DNA from 3 places in the Mesorhizobium shonense genome. Region 3 is predicted to be linked to each of the others. Evidence: predicted binding sites of a transcription regulator. Region 3 holds the regulator's gene; each other region holds the start of a gene.
What was found. The regulator LexA, encoded in region 3, represses DNA repair genes until DNA is damaged. The targets are predictions, from matches to a motif close to TGTTCNNNNTGTGTTCNG.
Positions count from the first base shown of each region.

Region 1: ABID26_RS04055 (PA0069 family radical SAM protein) is a predicted target of LexA. The motif match lies at 2,701-2,718, and genes of this name have one in related genera.
Region 2: ABID26_RS30685 (ImuA family protein) is a predicted target of LexA. The motif match lies at 1,015-1,032, and genes of this name have one in related genera.

Region 1 covers NZ_JBEPLM010000001.1:787,168-791,787, reverse strand. The annotation lists gene ABID26_RS04065 (F0F1 ATP synthase subunit B) at 1-354, shown strand, start outside; gene ABID26_RS04060 (ribonuclease HII) at 576-1,274, opposite strand; gene ABID26_RS04055 (PA0069 family radical SAM protein) at 1,472-2,626, opposite strand; gene ABID26_RS04050 (glycosyltransferase family 2 protein) at 2,776-3,279, shown strand; gene ABID26_RS04045 (hypothetical protein) at 3,460-4,434, shown strand; gene ABID26_RS04040 (GFA family protein) at 4,435-4,620, opposite strand, start outside.
Region 2 covers NZ_JBEPLM010000017.1:106,548-111,167, forward strand. The annotation lists gene lpdA (dihydrolipoyl dehydrogenase) at 1-172, shown strand, start outside; gene ABID26_RS30680 (metallopeptidase family protein) at 434-871, opposite strand; gene ABID26_RS30685 (ImuA family protein) at 1,055-2,062, shown strand; gene ABID26_RS30690 (DUF6504 family protein) at 2,004-3,476, shown strand; gene ABID26_RS30695 (error-prone DNA polymerase) at 3,473-4,620, shown strand, end outside.
Region 3 covers NZ_JBEPLM010000003.1:94,213-98,832, reverse strand. The annotation lists gene trpC (indole-3-glycerol phosphate synthase TrpC) at 1-218, shown strand, start outside; gene moaC (cyclic pyranopterin monophosphate synthase MoaC) at 220-699, shown strand; gene ABID26_RS09835 (molybdopterin molybdotransferase MoeA) at 701-1,906, shown strand; gene lexA (transcriptional repressor LexA) at 2,023-2,757, shown strand; gene ABID26_RS09825 (ComEC/Rec2 family competence protein) at 2,751-4,620, opposite strand, start outside.

The DNA of each region.
Region 1 (4,620 bases), on a different contig from region 3:
GATGAAGCGCGCCGCCTGCGCGAGGAGGCCCAGCAGCTGCTCGGCCAATACCAGCAGAAGCGCAAGGAAGCCGAGAAGGAGGCCGCCGACATCGTCGCCGCCGCCAAGCGCGAGGCCGAACTCCTTGCCTCCGAGGCGCACAAGAAGACCGAGGACTATGTTGCCCGGCGCACCGCGTTGGCCGAACAGAAGATCAGCCAGGCCGAGCGCGAAGCGATCGGCGAGGTGCGCGCCAGCGCCGTCGACATCGCCGTCGAAGCCGCCCGCGCGCTGCTTGCCGCCAAGGTCGACGCCAAGGCCGGTGCAGACCTTTTCAAGTCGGCGCTGCAGGACGTGAAGGCCAAGCTGAACTGACGAGTTTCGCTTTACGGAATCGAAAAAGCCGCCTGGGCAACCCGGCGGCTTTTTGTTGTTGCGCGGATAATCTCCCCCCTCGAGGGGGAGATGTCGCCGAAGGCGACAGAGGGGGTCGTTGCGCGTAGAGCTCGACGCTTTGTACGATTAAAGAGGGCGTTGGCGCTTCACGCGCGGCGACCCTCCCTGCCTGCCGGCCATCTCCCCCTCGAGGGGGGAGATTATTCCAGCCCGGCGAAGCTCTCTTCCTCTTCCAGCACCTCGACGCCACCCAGCCTGAACGGCGCGAACGAGGCGCGGTGCAATCGTGCCACCGGGCCATGCGCCTCGATTGCCGTGCGGTGCCGGACCGTCGCATAGCCCATATGCACCTCGAAGCCATAATGTTCGTGATGGCCGCCGCAGCCGCACATCATGCGGTCGCGCATCACCTTGGCGACGATCGAGGCGGCGGCGATCGACTGCGAGCGCTGGTCGCCCTTGATCAGCGCGCGGCCCTCGCAGGGCAGACCGGGCGGCACGTCGCGGCCGTCGGCCAAAGCCAGCTTCGGCTGCAGCGACAAGCCGGCGGCGGCGCGACGCATCGCTTCCAGGCTGGCTTTCAAGATGTTGCTGTTGTCGATGCCTTCGGCGCTGATCGAGGCCATCGAAACGCTGAGCGCCGAGCCCAGGATTTTCAGGAACAGGGCCTCGCGCTGCAAATGGGTGAGGCGCTTGGAGTCGTCGAGGCCTTCCGGAATGTTGGCGGGATCAAGCACTACCGCGGCTGCCACAACCGGACCGGCGAGCGGCCCGCGGCCCGCCTCGTCCATGCCGGCGACCGGCCACAGCCCGTCGGCCATCGCCTTCGTCTCAACGGAGAAGTCGGGCTTCTCGACCATTTCGAACAAAAGCGGAGAATCGGAACGCGCGCGAGCCATGGTGCGGCGAGGTTCGCATCGGCTCCGATTCTCCGCAAGTCCCTCCGGGTCGGATGGGGCGTCGGACCGGGAGGGCACCGTCTCACGGCCGGGGGACAAGGGCCGGACGGGATTCTTGAAATCGATCGCAATTCCAGAGAGAAAAATCGCTTTATCTGGAATTGCTTGGCGCCGGCCTCCTGCGGCCGGCACAATTGTCAAAGCAGCATCAGCTGCTCGCCGGCGCCGGAGCCTGCGACGAATTGGTCGGTCCGAAGCTGCCGCCGTTCGACATTGAGTCCGAGCCGCTTGGCGGCGATCTCGAAGCGACGGCCGATCTGCCAGGCATAAGGACCGGCGCCCTTCATGCGCTTGCCCCATTCCGAATCGTAGTCCTTGCCGTCGCGCATCGAACGGATCAGCGACATCACATGCCGGTAGCGGTCCGGATAATGCCGCAAGAGCCAGTCCTTGAAGATCGGCGCCACTTCCAGCGGCAGCCGCAGTACGACATAGCCTGCTTCCCTGGCGCCGGCGGCGCGTGCCGAATCGAGGATGCGCTCCATCTCCGGATCGTTGAGGCCCGGAATGATCGGCGCCACCATCACCGAGGCCGGGATGCCGGCATCCGAAAGCTGCCTTATCGCTTCCAGCCGCTTCGTCGGCGTCGACGCACGGGGTTCCATCGTTCTCGCCAGCATGCGGTCGAGGGTCGTCACCGATAGCGCCACCTTGGCAAGGCCGCGCTCGGCCATGCGCGACAGGATGTCGATGTCGCGCGTCACCAGCGCCGACTTGGTGACGATGCCGACCGGATGGCCGCGCGCCTCCAGCACCTCCAGGATCTCGCGCATGATCCGGTACTGCTTCTCGATCGGCTGGTAGGGATCGGTGTTGGTGCCGATGGCGATGGTGCGCGGCTGGTAGCCGGGCTTCGACAATTCCCTGTCCAGCATGCGTGCCGCGTCCGGCTTGGCGAACAGCTTGGACTCGAAATCGAGCCCCGGCGACAGCCCCATGAAGGAATGCGTTGGCCTGGCAAAGCAATAGACGCAGCCATGCTCGCAGCCGCGATAGGGATTGATCGAACGGTCGAAGGAAATGTCCGGCGACTCGTTGCGGGTGATGATGGTGCGCGGCTTTTCGACCTGCACTTCCGTCTTGAACGGCGGCAGATCTTCCAGCGAGTTCCAGCCGTCGTCGAACACATGCCGGCTGACCGGCTCGAAGCGGCCGGACGGGTTGATGCCGGCGGAGCGTCCGCGATTGCGCTCGGGGCGAACGCGCATGCCGCTCTGTTCGATCACGGCATTCGCCATCTCGGCTCTGCCTGCTCCGAAGGCGGCAATATCGGCGCGGACGATTTGTTCCATTTTCGCCCTCTCCCAGGGACTGTCGGCAGGCTGTCGAATCGCTCTGTTCATGAAACTATTCCTATTTTGTCGATGAGAACAAAGCAAGAACTTTTTCGATTGGGACGCGCAACTGGCGCCGCGCCCGGCTTTCCGCTATTCGGCTAGGAATGCTCAGCGTTCTCATCGAAACCCGCAACGACGAAGAGGGTCTTGCCCGCACGCTCGCCTCGCTGATCGGCGGCGCGGTCGAAGGCGTGGTGCGCGACGTCATCGTCTGCGACACTGGTTCGACCGACCAGACTCACTACGTCGCAGAGCATGCCGGCTGCCACTATATGGCCGGCGGCGTCGCCGACGGCATCGGCCAGGCCAAGGGCGACTGGCTGCTGTTGCTCGAGCCAGGCGCGCGGCTGGCCGAAGGCTGGATCGAGGAGGTCGCCGCCCACACGGCCAAGCAGACGATGCCGGCGCGTTTTTCCCGCGCGCGCGCCAATCGCGTGCCGTTCCTAGCCCGGGTCTTTTCAGGCAACCGGGCGCTGGCCGAAGGCCTTGTCATCACCAAGCGCCAGGCCGCGGCGCTCGCGAAAAGCGCGCGCAGCGCCGAAGCTTTGGCACGCGGTCTCGCGACCAGGAGGCTGAATGCCGAGATCTGGGTGGCGCCGCCGAAGTGATGCAGGCGCCCGCAAGAGGAAAGCCGGGCAGCAGATTTCAGTCTTCATTGCTTTATTGTGCATTGCACAAAAATAAAGGCGAGGTTAGCATCCCGGCATGCGGGACAATCGGGATTGGGTAATGCCGAAGCGATAGGCGGGCGTCGCTTCGTCGAACGTCAATGCATATGAGGACCCCCGATGAATCTTGCTCCCCCAGACAATTCCGGCGCGGCCAGCCTGGAGGCCATCGCCCGCGACGGCAGCCTGCTCAGGCGCATGGTCGTGCGCATACCGACCTATCTGAAGGACCTGCGCGAAAACCCGGCCTGGCTGCCGATGTTCGTGCTGGCTCGCACCATGCCGGGGCGCCGCATCCACTGGCTGGGTGCAAAGCGAGCCCGTCCGCTCGGCAGTGCGGGTGAGACGATATTCACCGGCATCGAGCGCGGGGTCGTGGTCGAGGCGCTGCGCTCCGATGGGTTGTTTTCGGGCTTCATGCTGCCGCCGGCGATCCACGAGGAGATCGCTGCTTTCGCGCAGCGCACGCCCTGTTTCGGCAATTTCGACCGCCGTCTCGAATTCATGCCAGGCGAGCATGACGAGGCGGAAAAGCGGTTAGGCCGCTCGCTGCTCAGCGGGCACTATTTCGAGCGCATCCTGGATTGTCCGGCGGCCCTTGCCATCCAGAAGGATCCGCTGCTGCTCGACGTCGCCCGGCATTATCTCGGCGGCCAGGCGAAGCTGATCACGACGCGCGTCTGGTGGAGCTTCCCGACCGGCAAGGCTTCCAACGCCGACAAGAACCTCGCCTCGCTCGGCAAATACCATTTCGACCTCGACGACTGGCGCATGCTGAAGTTCTTCTTCTATCTGAAGCCCTGCGATGCCGGCACCGGCCCGCATGTCTATGTCCGCGGCAGCCACAGGCGCCGCGCTCTCAAGCACCAGCTGACGCTTCTGGTCGGCCACGCCGCGGATGAGGTGCTGGACGTCTACGGCCAGGAAAGCCCTGTGACGCTGACGGGCGAGGCGGGTCTCGGATTCGTCGAGGACCCGTTCGGCTTCCACATGGGCACGGTGCCGGCGCATACGCCGAGGCTGATGATGGAGATCGGCTTCGGCGTCTCGCGGCCATCGCGCCGCCGCTTCCACGGCGAGCCCGTCATTCGCTGATCAGGTCATTCCCCGGATTTCGACCGGCATCCAGGCGGTGCGGCGCCTCGCCAGACGCTGCTCGCGGCTTTCGGCATCGTATCGGACAGGGATCGGTTCGCGAGAGAATTGCTCGCGATCGTCGAGTGCGTTGACGATGACGATCGCCCTGGCTCCGTCACCGTCGCCGGCAATCGCGGCAACATA
Region 2 (4,620 bases), on a different contig from region 3:
TATCCAGGCGGTCGGGCAAGGCGTGTCGGAACTGTCGGCGGCCTTCGGCCTGGCGCTCGAAATGGGCGCGCGGCTGGAGGACATCGCCGGCACCATTCACGCCCATCCGACGCAGGGCGAAGGTTTCCAGGAAGCGGCGCTGAAGGCGCTCGGGCACGCGCTGCATATTTAGGGAATAGACCGCATCCCCGTAACTTCGTCATCCTAGGGCGGAGCAAGGAGCGGAGCGACGCGCGCAGACCCTAGGATCCATGCCGTGTCCTCTGTCGAAAGACGCCACGGATCAGAAGGTGGCGGAACCGTCTGGGATCGAGTAGCCGAAAGGCCGCGATGATAGTTCTGCGCCGCTGGAACACTGTGCCAAGGTAACGGCATGGATCCTAGGGTCTACACTCCGCTTCGCGTCGCTCCGCCCTAGGATGACGAGGTGCGCTCACCCCGCCGCCGCCTGCTCCGCCGCTTCCTCGATCCGCTCCATGTCGTCGTCCGACAGGCCGAAATGATGGCCGATCTCGTGGACCAGCACATGGGTGACGATGTCGCCCAGCGTCTCCTCGTTCTCGGCCCAGTAGTCGAGGATGGCGCGGCGGTAGAGCGTGATGCGGTTCGGCCCCTCGCCGGTCTGCGGGTTCCAGCGCTCGGCGATGCCGCGTCCCTCGAACAGGCCGAGCAGGTCGAAGGGCGTCTCCAGCGACAGGTCGTCCATGATCTCGTCGGTCGGGAAGTCGGCGATCTGGATGACGATCTCGCCGGTGAGCTTGCGGAACTCTTCCGGCAGATGCGCATATGCCTCCAGAGCCAGAAGCTCCATTTCCTCCATCGACGGCGAGAGTTGGTCGTGCCAGGTGCGGGTCTTGTAGATGCGGGCCATGAGGTTTCCTTTGATCCCGGCATATAGGCTTTCGCGCCGATTGAGGCAAATGAGCCGGCTGGCAGGCTTCCCTGAGGGTAAAGAGCGAAGGAATAAATTCCTTTAGACTCCGCTTGACTCTTCGGGGACCCTCTGGAATCTATAGGAACATAACAGGAACAATTGCTGCCGGAAGTGAACGTCATGGCGATGAGCGCCGTGGCGCGGGAAACTGTTTTTGCCCTGCGCCGCCAGATCGCGAAGATCGAGAGAACGCTGCCCGAGCGCCTTGAGGCGCCGGCCGGCAGCACACCCCTCGATGCCGCTCGATCGGACGTCACGATCGTCCGGCGCGGCCTCGCCGTGGCCTCGCCGGATGCCTTCCTGCACACCGGCATCGAGCGCCTCGATACCGCGCTCGGCGGCGGCCTGCCCAAGGCGGCGCTCAGCGAGATCCATGGGCTGGAGACCCGCGATGCCGGTGCCGTCGCCGGCTTTGCGCTGTCGCTCACCAGCCTGATCCTCAGGGAAAAGCCGGGCCTGCCGGTCCTCTGGATCGGCACGGCGGAGATTTTTCGCGAGGCCGGCTTTCCCTATGCCAGGGGGCTGTACGCCCTCTTCGGCATCGCGCCGGAGCAATTGCTGTTCTCCGAAGCGCCGAAGCTCTTGGACGCGCTATGGATCGCCGAGGAGGCGGCGCGCATGACGGCCTTCGCCGCCGTCATCCTCGAGATCCGCGGCAGCCCGCGGCTTCTCGACCTTACCGCGACGCGGCGGCTGCACGCCCGCGCCCAAAACGCCGCCCGCCCGGTGCTTTTGCTGCGCCAGGCCGGCGAGGCCGAGCCCACAGCAGCGCCCGTGCGCCTCATCGTTTCGGCCGCCCCCTCAGCCAGCCGCGAGACGGTCGCCGGCCCGCTCGCCGGCTCGATCGGCCGCCCCGCCTTCACCGTCGATATCGGCAAGAGCCGCACGGCCCTGCCCGGACAATTCACACTGGAGTGGAACCCCGATGAGCACGCTTTTGCAGAAAGAACAGAGAATTCTGTCGCTGTGGTTCCCGTACCTCTGCGCGGAGCGGATCCTGCGCCAGCGTCTGGGGCGGTCCTGGCGTTCGCGGCCGTCGGATCACCTGCCCCCGCCTCACCCACCGCTTGTGATCAGCCATCGCGACAGCAACGCCCAGCGCATCGCAGCCCTCGACGAGCGGGCTGAGGCGCTGAAACTGAAGCGCGGCATGGGCATTGCCGATGCGCGCGCCATGCATCCCTCGATCGACGTGGTGGAAGCCGACGCGGAAGCCGACCGCCGCCTGCTCGAAGGCCTCGCCGACTGGTGCGACCGCTACACGCCGCTGGTGGCGATCGACGGCGAGGACGGGCTGTTCCTCGACGTCACCGGCTGCACGCATCTGTTCGGCGGCGAGCGCGCCATGCAGGACGAGATCCTCACCCGCTTCTTCCAGCAGGGTTTCGATGTCCGCGCCGGCCTCGCCTCGACGCCGGGCGCCGCCTGGGCGGCGGCGCGCTTCCATGGCGACCGCATAATTGCCGGCGGCGAGGAGGAAGCGCTTCTGGCACCCTTGCCGCTTTCGGCGCTGCGCATCGCGCCGGAAACCCGGGCCAGCCTGGAAAGCGTCGGCCTGCGCACGGCGGGCGCGGTGATGGCGGCGCCGCGCGCGCCGCTCGCCCGCCGCTTCGGCGCCACCTTGCTGCTGCGCCTCGACCAGGCGCTCGGCCGCCTCGACGAGGCCGTGTCGCCGCGCCTTCCCGTGGCGCCGCTCTCGGTCGAGCGTCATCTTGCCGAACCGGTCATGCTCACCGACGACATCGAGCGGCTGGTGAGCCGGCTGGCGATCGCCTTGAAGGCCGATCTCGAGCGCCGCGGCGAGGGCGCCAGGGCGCTGGCCCTTCTCCTCTTCCGCGTCGACGGCGCCGTCAGCCGCATCGCCGTCGGCACCTCGCGCCCGATGCGCGAGCCGCAGCTGATCCGAAAACTGTTCCACGAACGGCTGACCGCGCTGGAACAAAACATCGATGCCGGCTTCGGCTTCGATCTCGTGCGGCTGTCGGTGCTTTCGGTTGCCGCTTTCGACATGCTGCAGGGCGATCTTGCCGGCGAAGCGGACGACGATGACGCCGACATCGCTTTATTCGCCGACCGCATCCGCGCCCGCCTCGGCGAGGCCGCCGTGCTGAAGCCGGTCGTCGTCGAAAGCCATCTGCCGGAGCGCGCCGTAACCACGGTTCCCTTCGCGGAAGCGCCGCAAAGGCGCATGCCGGCGAGCGACCGCGCCATGCCGCCGATGACCATCTACCCGCCGGAGCGGCCGGTACGCCTGTTCCGCTCGCCCGAGCCGATCGAGGTGCCGGCGACCGAGATCCCCGAGGGTCCGCCGATGAATTTCCGCTGGCGGCGCGCGCTCTACCGCGTCGCCCGCGCCGAAGGGCCGGAACGCATCGCCGCCGAATGGTGGCGGCAACTGCCCGGCGAGGAGGAGGGGCCGACCCGCGACTATTACCGTATCGAGGACAGCGAGGGGCGTCGTTACTGGCTCTACCGCCAGGGTCTCTACAGCAGCGCCGCGCAGGCCGCGCCGCGCTGGTTCATGCACGGGGTGTTCGCATGAACGCGCTGACCGTCATCCCCTATGCCGAGTTCGGCATCCAGTCGAACTTTTCCTTCCTGCGCGGCGCCTCGAAGCCCGAGGAGCTGGTGGTGACGGCAAAATTCTACGGCTTTGCCTCGATCGGGCTTGCCGACCGCAACACGGTCGCCGGCGTCGTGCGCGCCTGGCAGCAGGCGAAGGTGGAAAAACTTGCCTATCATCCGGGCTGCCGCCTGGTTTTCCGCGACGGCACGCCGGACATCCTCGCCTATCCTCAGAGTCGCAAGGGCTGGGGGCATCTTTGCCGCATGCTGACGCAAGCCAATCTGCGCGACGAGAACGAGAAAGGCGCGACGCTGCTTGAATTGAGCGACCTGCTCGAGTGGGGCGATCTGATGTCGCTGGCCATCCTGCCCAATCTGTCGGGCGGCGCGGAAGACAGCCTGGCACTTATTAGCCGGCTCAAGGATCGCTTCGGCGCGGCGCTCCGGCTGGCCGTGGCGCCGGATTATGGCGGCAATGACCGCTTCCGCATCGAGCAGGCGGCGGCGATGGCCGAACACGCCGGCGTCCCGCTGATGGCGACCAACGACGTGCTCTACCATGCCGCCGAACGCCGGCCGCTGCAGGACGTGCTGACCGCGATCCGTCTCAACACGCCTATCTCCGAGGTCGGGCTGGAGCTGACGGCGAATGCCGAGCGCCATCTGAAGCCGCCGCTGGAGATGGCGCGCCTGTTCCGCCGCCACCCAGAGGCGCTGGTCGAGACGCTGCGCTTCGCCGGGGAGCTCACCTTCTCGCTCAGCGATCTCGAATACAACTATCCCGACGAGCCGACCGAATCCGGCCTCGGGCCGCAGGCCGAGCTCGAGCGCCTGGCGCGGGAAGGCGCGGCAAGGCGCTATCCGGCAGGTGTTCCTGACCATGTCACGCAGCGCATCGATGAAGAACTCGCCCTCATCGAGCGCCTGAACTATGCGCGCTATTTCCTGACCGTCTACGATATCGTGAAATTCGCCCGCAGCCAGAATATCCTTTGCCAGGGGCGCGGCTCGGCAGCCAATTCGGTCATCTGCTTCTGCATCGGCATCACCGAAGTCGGACCCGACCGGATCGACGCGCTGTTCGAGCGCTTCATTTCCGAGGAGCGCAACGAGCCGCCCGA
Region 3 (4,620 bases):
AGACCAGCCTCGACGTTTCCGAGCGGATCGCCGCCATGGTGCCGGCGGACCGGCTGCTGGTCAGCGAAAGCGGCATCTTCACCCATCAGGATTGCCGTCGGCTGGAAAAGAGCAGGATCGGCACCTTCCTCGTCGGCGAGAGCCTGATGCGGCAGGCCGATGTGGCGGCCGCGACCTCGCTTCTGCTGACTGGCAAGGCGCCGGCCGAGGCCGTTTGAGATGGCAGCCCTCACCCATCTTGGCGCCAAGGGCGAAGCCAACATGGTCGATGTCGGCGACAAGGCCGAGACGACGCGCACCGCAATCGCCGAAGGTTTTGTCACCATGCAGCCGCAAACGCTGGAGATGATCCTGGCCGGCGACGCCAAGAAGGGTGACGTGCTGGGCACCGCGCGCATCGCCGGCATCATGGCGGCCAAGAAGACGCATGAACTCGTTCCGCTCTGCCACCCGTTGCTTCTGACCAAGGTTGCGGTCGATATCGAGCCCGACCGCGCGCTGCCCGGCCTGAAGGTGACCGCGCTTGCCCGCGTCACCGGCAAGACGGGCGTGGAGATGGAGGCGCTGACCGCGGCGTCGGTCGCGTGCCTCACCATCTACGACATGGCCAAGGCGGCGGACCGCGCCATGGTGATTTCCGGCATCAGGCTGGTCGAGAAGACCGGCGGCAAGTCGGGCGATTACAAGGCAGAATCCTAAGATGGCACTGCTTCCGGTCGCCGAGGCGCTCGAGCGCTTGCTGGCCGGCGCGACTGCGCTGCCGGGCGAAAGCATACCGTTGGCCGACGCGGCGGATAGGGCTCTGACCGAACCGGTGGTGGCGCTGCGCACTCAGCCGCCCTTCAATGCTTCGGCCATGGACGGCTATGCCGCACGCTTTGCGGATGTGGGCTCGGTGCCGGCGCGGCTCTCCGTGATCGGCATGGCGCCGGCCGGGCGCGGCTTTACCGGCATCGTCGGCAAGGGCGAGGCCGTGCGCCTCTTCACCGGCGCGCCGCTCCCCGAAGGCGCCGACACGATCGTCATCCAGGAAAATGTCCGCGACCTCGGCGGCGGCCAGATCGAGGTGACCGAGCCGACGTCCGCAGGACGCAACATCCGGCGAGCCGGTCTCGACTTCCTGAAAGGCGACGTGCTGCTCGAAAAAGGCCGCCTGCTCGATCCAGCGGCGCTTTCGTTGGCGGCGTCGGCCAACCATCCAAGCCTCACCGTGGTGCGCCGACCGCTGGTTGCCATCATCGCCACCGGCGACGAATTGCTGCCGCCGGGCAGCGAGCTCGGCCCCGACCAGATCATCTCGTCCAATGCCTATGGCGTCGTTGCGGCCGCGCAGTCGGTTGGCGCGCGCGCTCTCGATCTCGGCATCGCTGCCGACCGCCATGACGCGATTGCGGCTCTGGTCGGAAAGGCCGTCGAGGCGGGCGCCGATGTCATCGTCACCCTCGGTGGCGCGTCGGTCGGCGATCATGACCTGATCCACGACGTGCTGACCGGCCAAGGCATGCAGCTCGATTTCTGGAAGATCGCCATGCGCCCCGGCAAACCGTTGATGTTCGGCCGGCTTGGCAACATCCGCTGCATCGGCCTGCCCGGCAATCCGGTGGCAAGCCTTGTCTGCTCGCAATTGTTCCTGAAGCCGCTTCTGGCGCGTCTCGGCGGCCGTAGCTACCGGCAGGACATCCGCACTGCGCGGCTGGCTGCCGCAATGCACGCCAACGATCTCAGGCAGGACTATGTGCGGGCCGTCGTGCGCGAGGACGCCGGACAGTTGGTCGCGACGCCGTTCGGCATCCAGGATTCCTCTATGCTCAAGATGCTGGCCGACGCCAACGGCCTGATCGTGCGCCAGCCCCTCGCCCCGGCGGCCGAGGTCGGCGACGAATGCAGCGTTCTGATGTTACGCTGAACAAAACGTCAACACATTCACTAAACTTTAAACGGTTGCGGAACACAACTGGAACAGATAGTGTTTGTTCTGGGTTTGTTTTTCTGATTCTGGTTTCAGGACCCGTTGGGGCTGCCATGCTGACGCGCAAACAACATGAACTTCTGATGTTCATCCACGAACGGCTCAAGGAAAGCGGCATTCCGCCGTCTTTCGACGAGATGAAGGAGGCGCTCGACCTAGCCTCGAAGTCGGGCATCCATCGGCTGATCACGGCGTTGGAAGAGCGCGGCTTCATTCGCCGGCTGCCGAACAGGGCGCGCGCACTGGAAGTGCTGCGCCTGCCCGATTCGATCGCGCCCGGCCTCAATGCGGCGAGGAAGTTTTCTCCGAGCGTCATCCAGGGCGGCCAAGGCAATCTCGGCCGGCAGATCAAGCCTGCGGCGCCCTCGCGCGCGCCAACGCCCAGCAATGACGACGATGCCGTTTCGGCCGTGTCCATTCCGGTGATGGGCCGCATCGCCGCCGGCGTGCCGATCGACGCCATCCAGCACCAGACGCATTCGATCACAGTGCCGCCGGATATGATCGCGGGCGGCGAGCATTACGCGCTGGAGGTCAAGGGCGACTCGATGATCGAGGCCGGCATCTTCGACGGTGACACGGTCATCATCCGCAACGCCAACACCGCGAGCCCGGGCGAGATCGTGGTGGCGCTGGTCGACGACGAGGAAGCGACGCTGAAGCGCTTCCGCCGCAAGGGCGCCTCGATCGCGCTCGAGGCCGCCAACCCGGCCTATGAGACCCGCATCTTCGGACCCGATCGCGTCAAGGTTCAGGGCAAGCTGGTCGGGCTGATCCGCCGCTACTGAGCTGGTTGCGGCTTGGCCTCTGGCTTCTCGGGCCGCTTGTAAGGCGGCAGGCCCCTCGCCTCGCGCGAATAGCTTCGCTGCTCATGCCAGGGGCGATAGGGCTTTTCGACTGCATATTGAATGGCTGGTCGCGCCGTTGCCGATTGCGGGTCGAAGAAGACGGCAGCACTGCCGTCACGCGCGAGCTGGCGCTTGGTGACGACGAGAACCCGTGGATCGCGGCAAGGATTATAGGCCGTGGCGTCGTTTATGACGATGAGGTCGGCAAAGCTACAGGCCGGCCTGGCACTGTTGCGGTTTTCCGCCAACGCGACGATCGCACCGGAAGGATGCCGGCCGATGCAGAGATCACCGGTACAATAGAACGGCGAACCTGGCGGCAGGTCGACGGGATCGGCTATGTCGAGCGCGTCTTTGGCGAACGTCTCCGGCGGCACGATCGCTTCGGCCTTCAGCGCCCGTTTCCAGTTGTCGGTGGTGAATTCGTTGGAGCGGGCACGGTTGATGGCGAGTTCGCCGCCGCCGATCGGCATGGCCACCAGATGCGCGTCCTCGGAGATCAAAAGGTCCGGCGTGCGCACCTGCGGGATCGTCAACAGGCTGGCCAGAGCGAAAGGAACGGCCGCCAGCCTGAGCCAGGTGGTCGCCATAGTCGCGATGACGAGCGCGATCGTTGCCAGCAGCACCGACTGGATCGAGATCAGCCCTACGGCATCGACTGGCGACCATTGCGAAATCCACGCCGAGATCGCGATCATCGCCGTCAGGCCCTTGCCCATCAAATAGAGGAACGGACCATCGATGCCGAATGGCATCGCCAACGCGCTTAGGACGGCAAACGGCATGACGATTAACGAAACGATCGGCATGATCGCCAGATTGGCCAATAGGCTGAGCGGCGAGACGCGCTGGAAATGCCAGATGGCAAACAGCGCCGTAGCGCTTCCGGCAATGATCGACGTCATGGCGGCGCCACCCGCTCCGACCGCCAGCTTTCGCGACAGGAACCGCAGGAACGAGCGCTTTGCTGGCGGCGCCCTCTCCTTGCTGGCGCGGTAGTCGGCCCAGCCGGCATAGGCGCCGACAAGGGCGGCGGTTGCGGCGAACGACATCTGGAAGCTTGGGCCGACCACTTCATGTGGCGACACAAGGATGACGGCGACGGCCGAGATCGCCAGGTTGCGCATCGTCAGCGCCGCGCGGTCGAACAGCACGGCAACCAGCATGACGGCAAGCATGATGAAGCTTCGCTCGGCGGCGACCACCACGCCGGAGATGACGAGATAGGCGGCGATCGAGACAAGCGCGATGGCCGCTGCATATTTCTTCACCGGGCGCCGCGAAGAGAAATCCGGAAACAACGCGAAGGCGCCGCGCAGCAGAAGCATGATCGTGCCGGCGACCAGCGCCATGTGCAGGCCCGAGATCGAGATGATGTGGTAGATTCCGGTCCGCCGCATCGCCTCGTTGATGTCTTCGGGGATGCCGGCGCGAATGCCGACGATCAGCGCCGCGGCAATCTCGCCTTCGGGTCCGCCGACGGTGCTTCTGATGTGACCGGCAATCGCCTCGCGCGCGTTCTCGATCGCCGAGGTGATGCTCGCCCCAGCGGCCGGATCGGTTGTCGAAATGACTTTCGGGTCACCGAGGAAAAAGCCGCTGCCGCCGATGCCGGAAAAATAGCTATCGAAGGAAAAGTCATAACTTTCGGGGCGGACCGGTCCGGTCGGCGGCAAGAGCCGGGCATAGCCTGTCACCAGCGACCCTGCCTTCATCTCGGGCGGAATTCTGTGCGCCGAGAGCCTGACGCGATCCGGCGCGTAGCGCAGCGTCGGATGCGCGGTCGAGATGAGGTCGATGGTC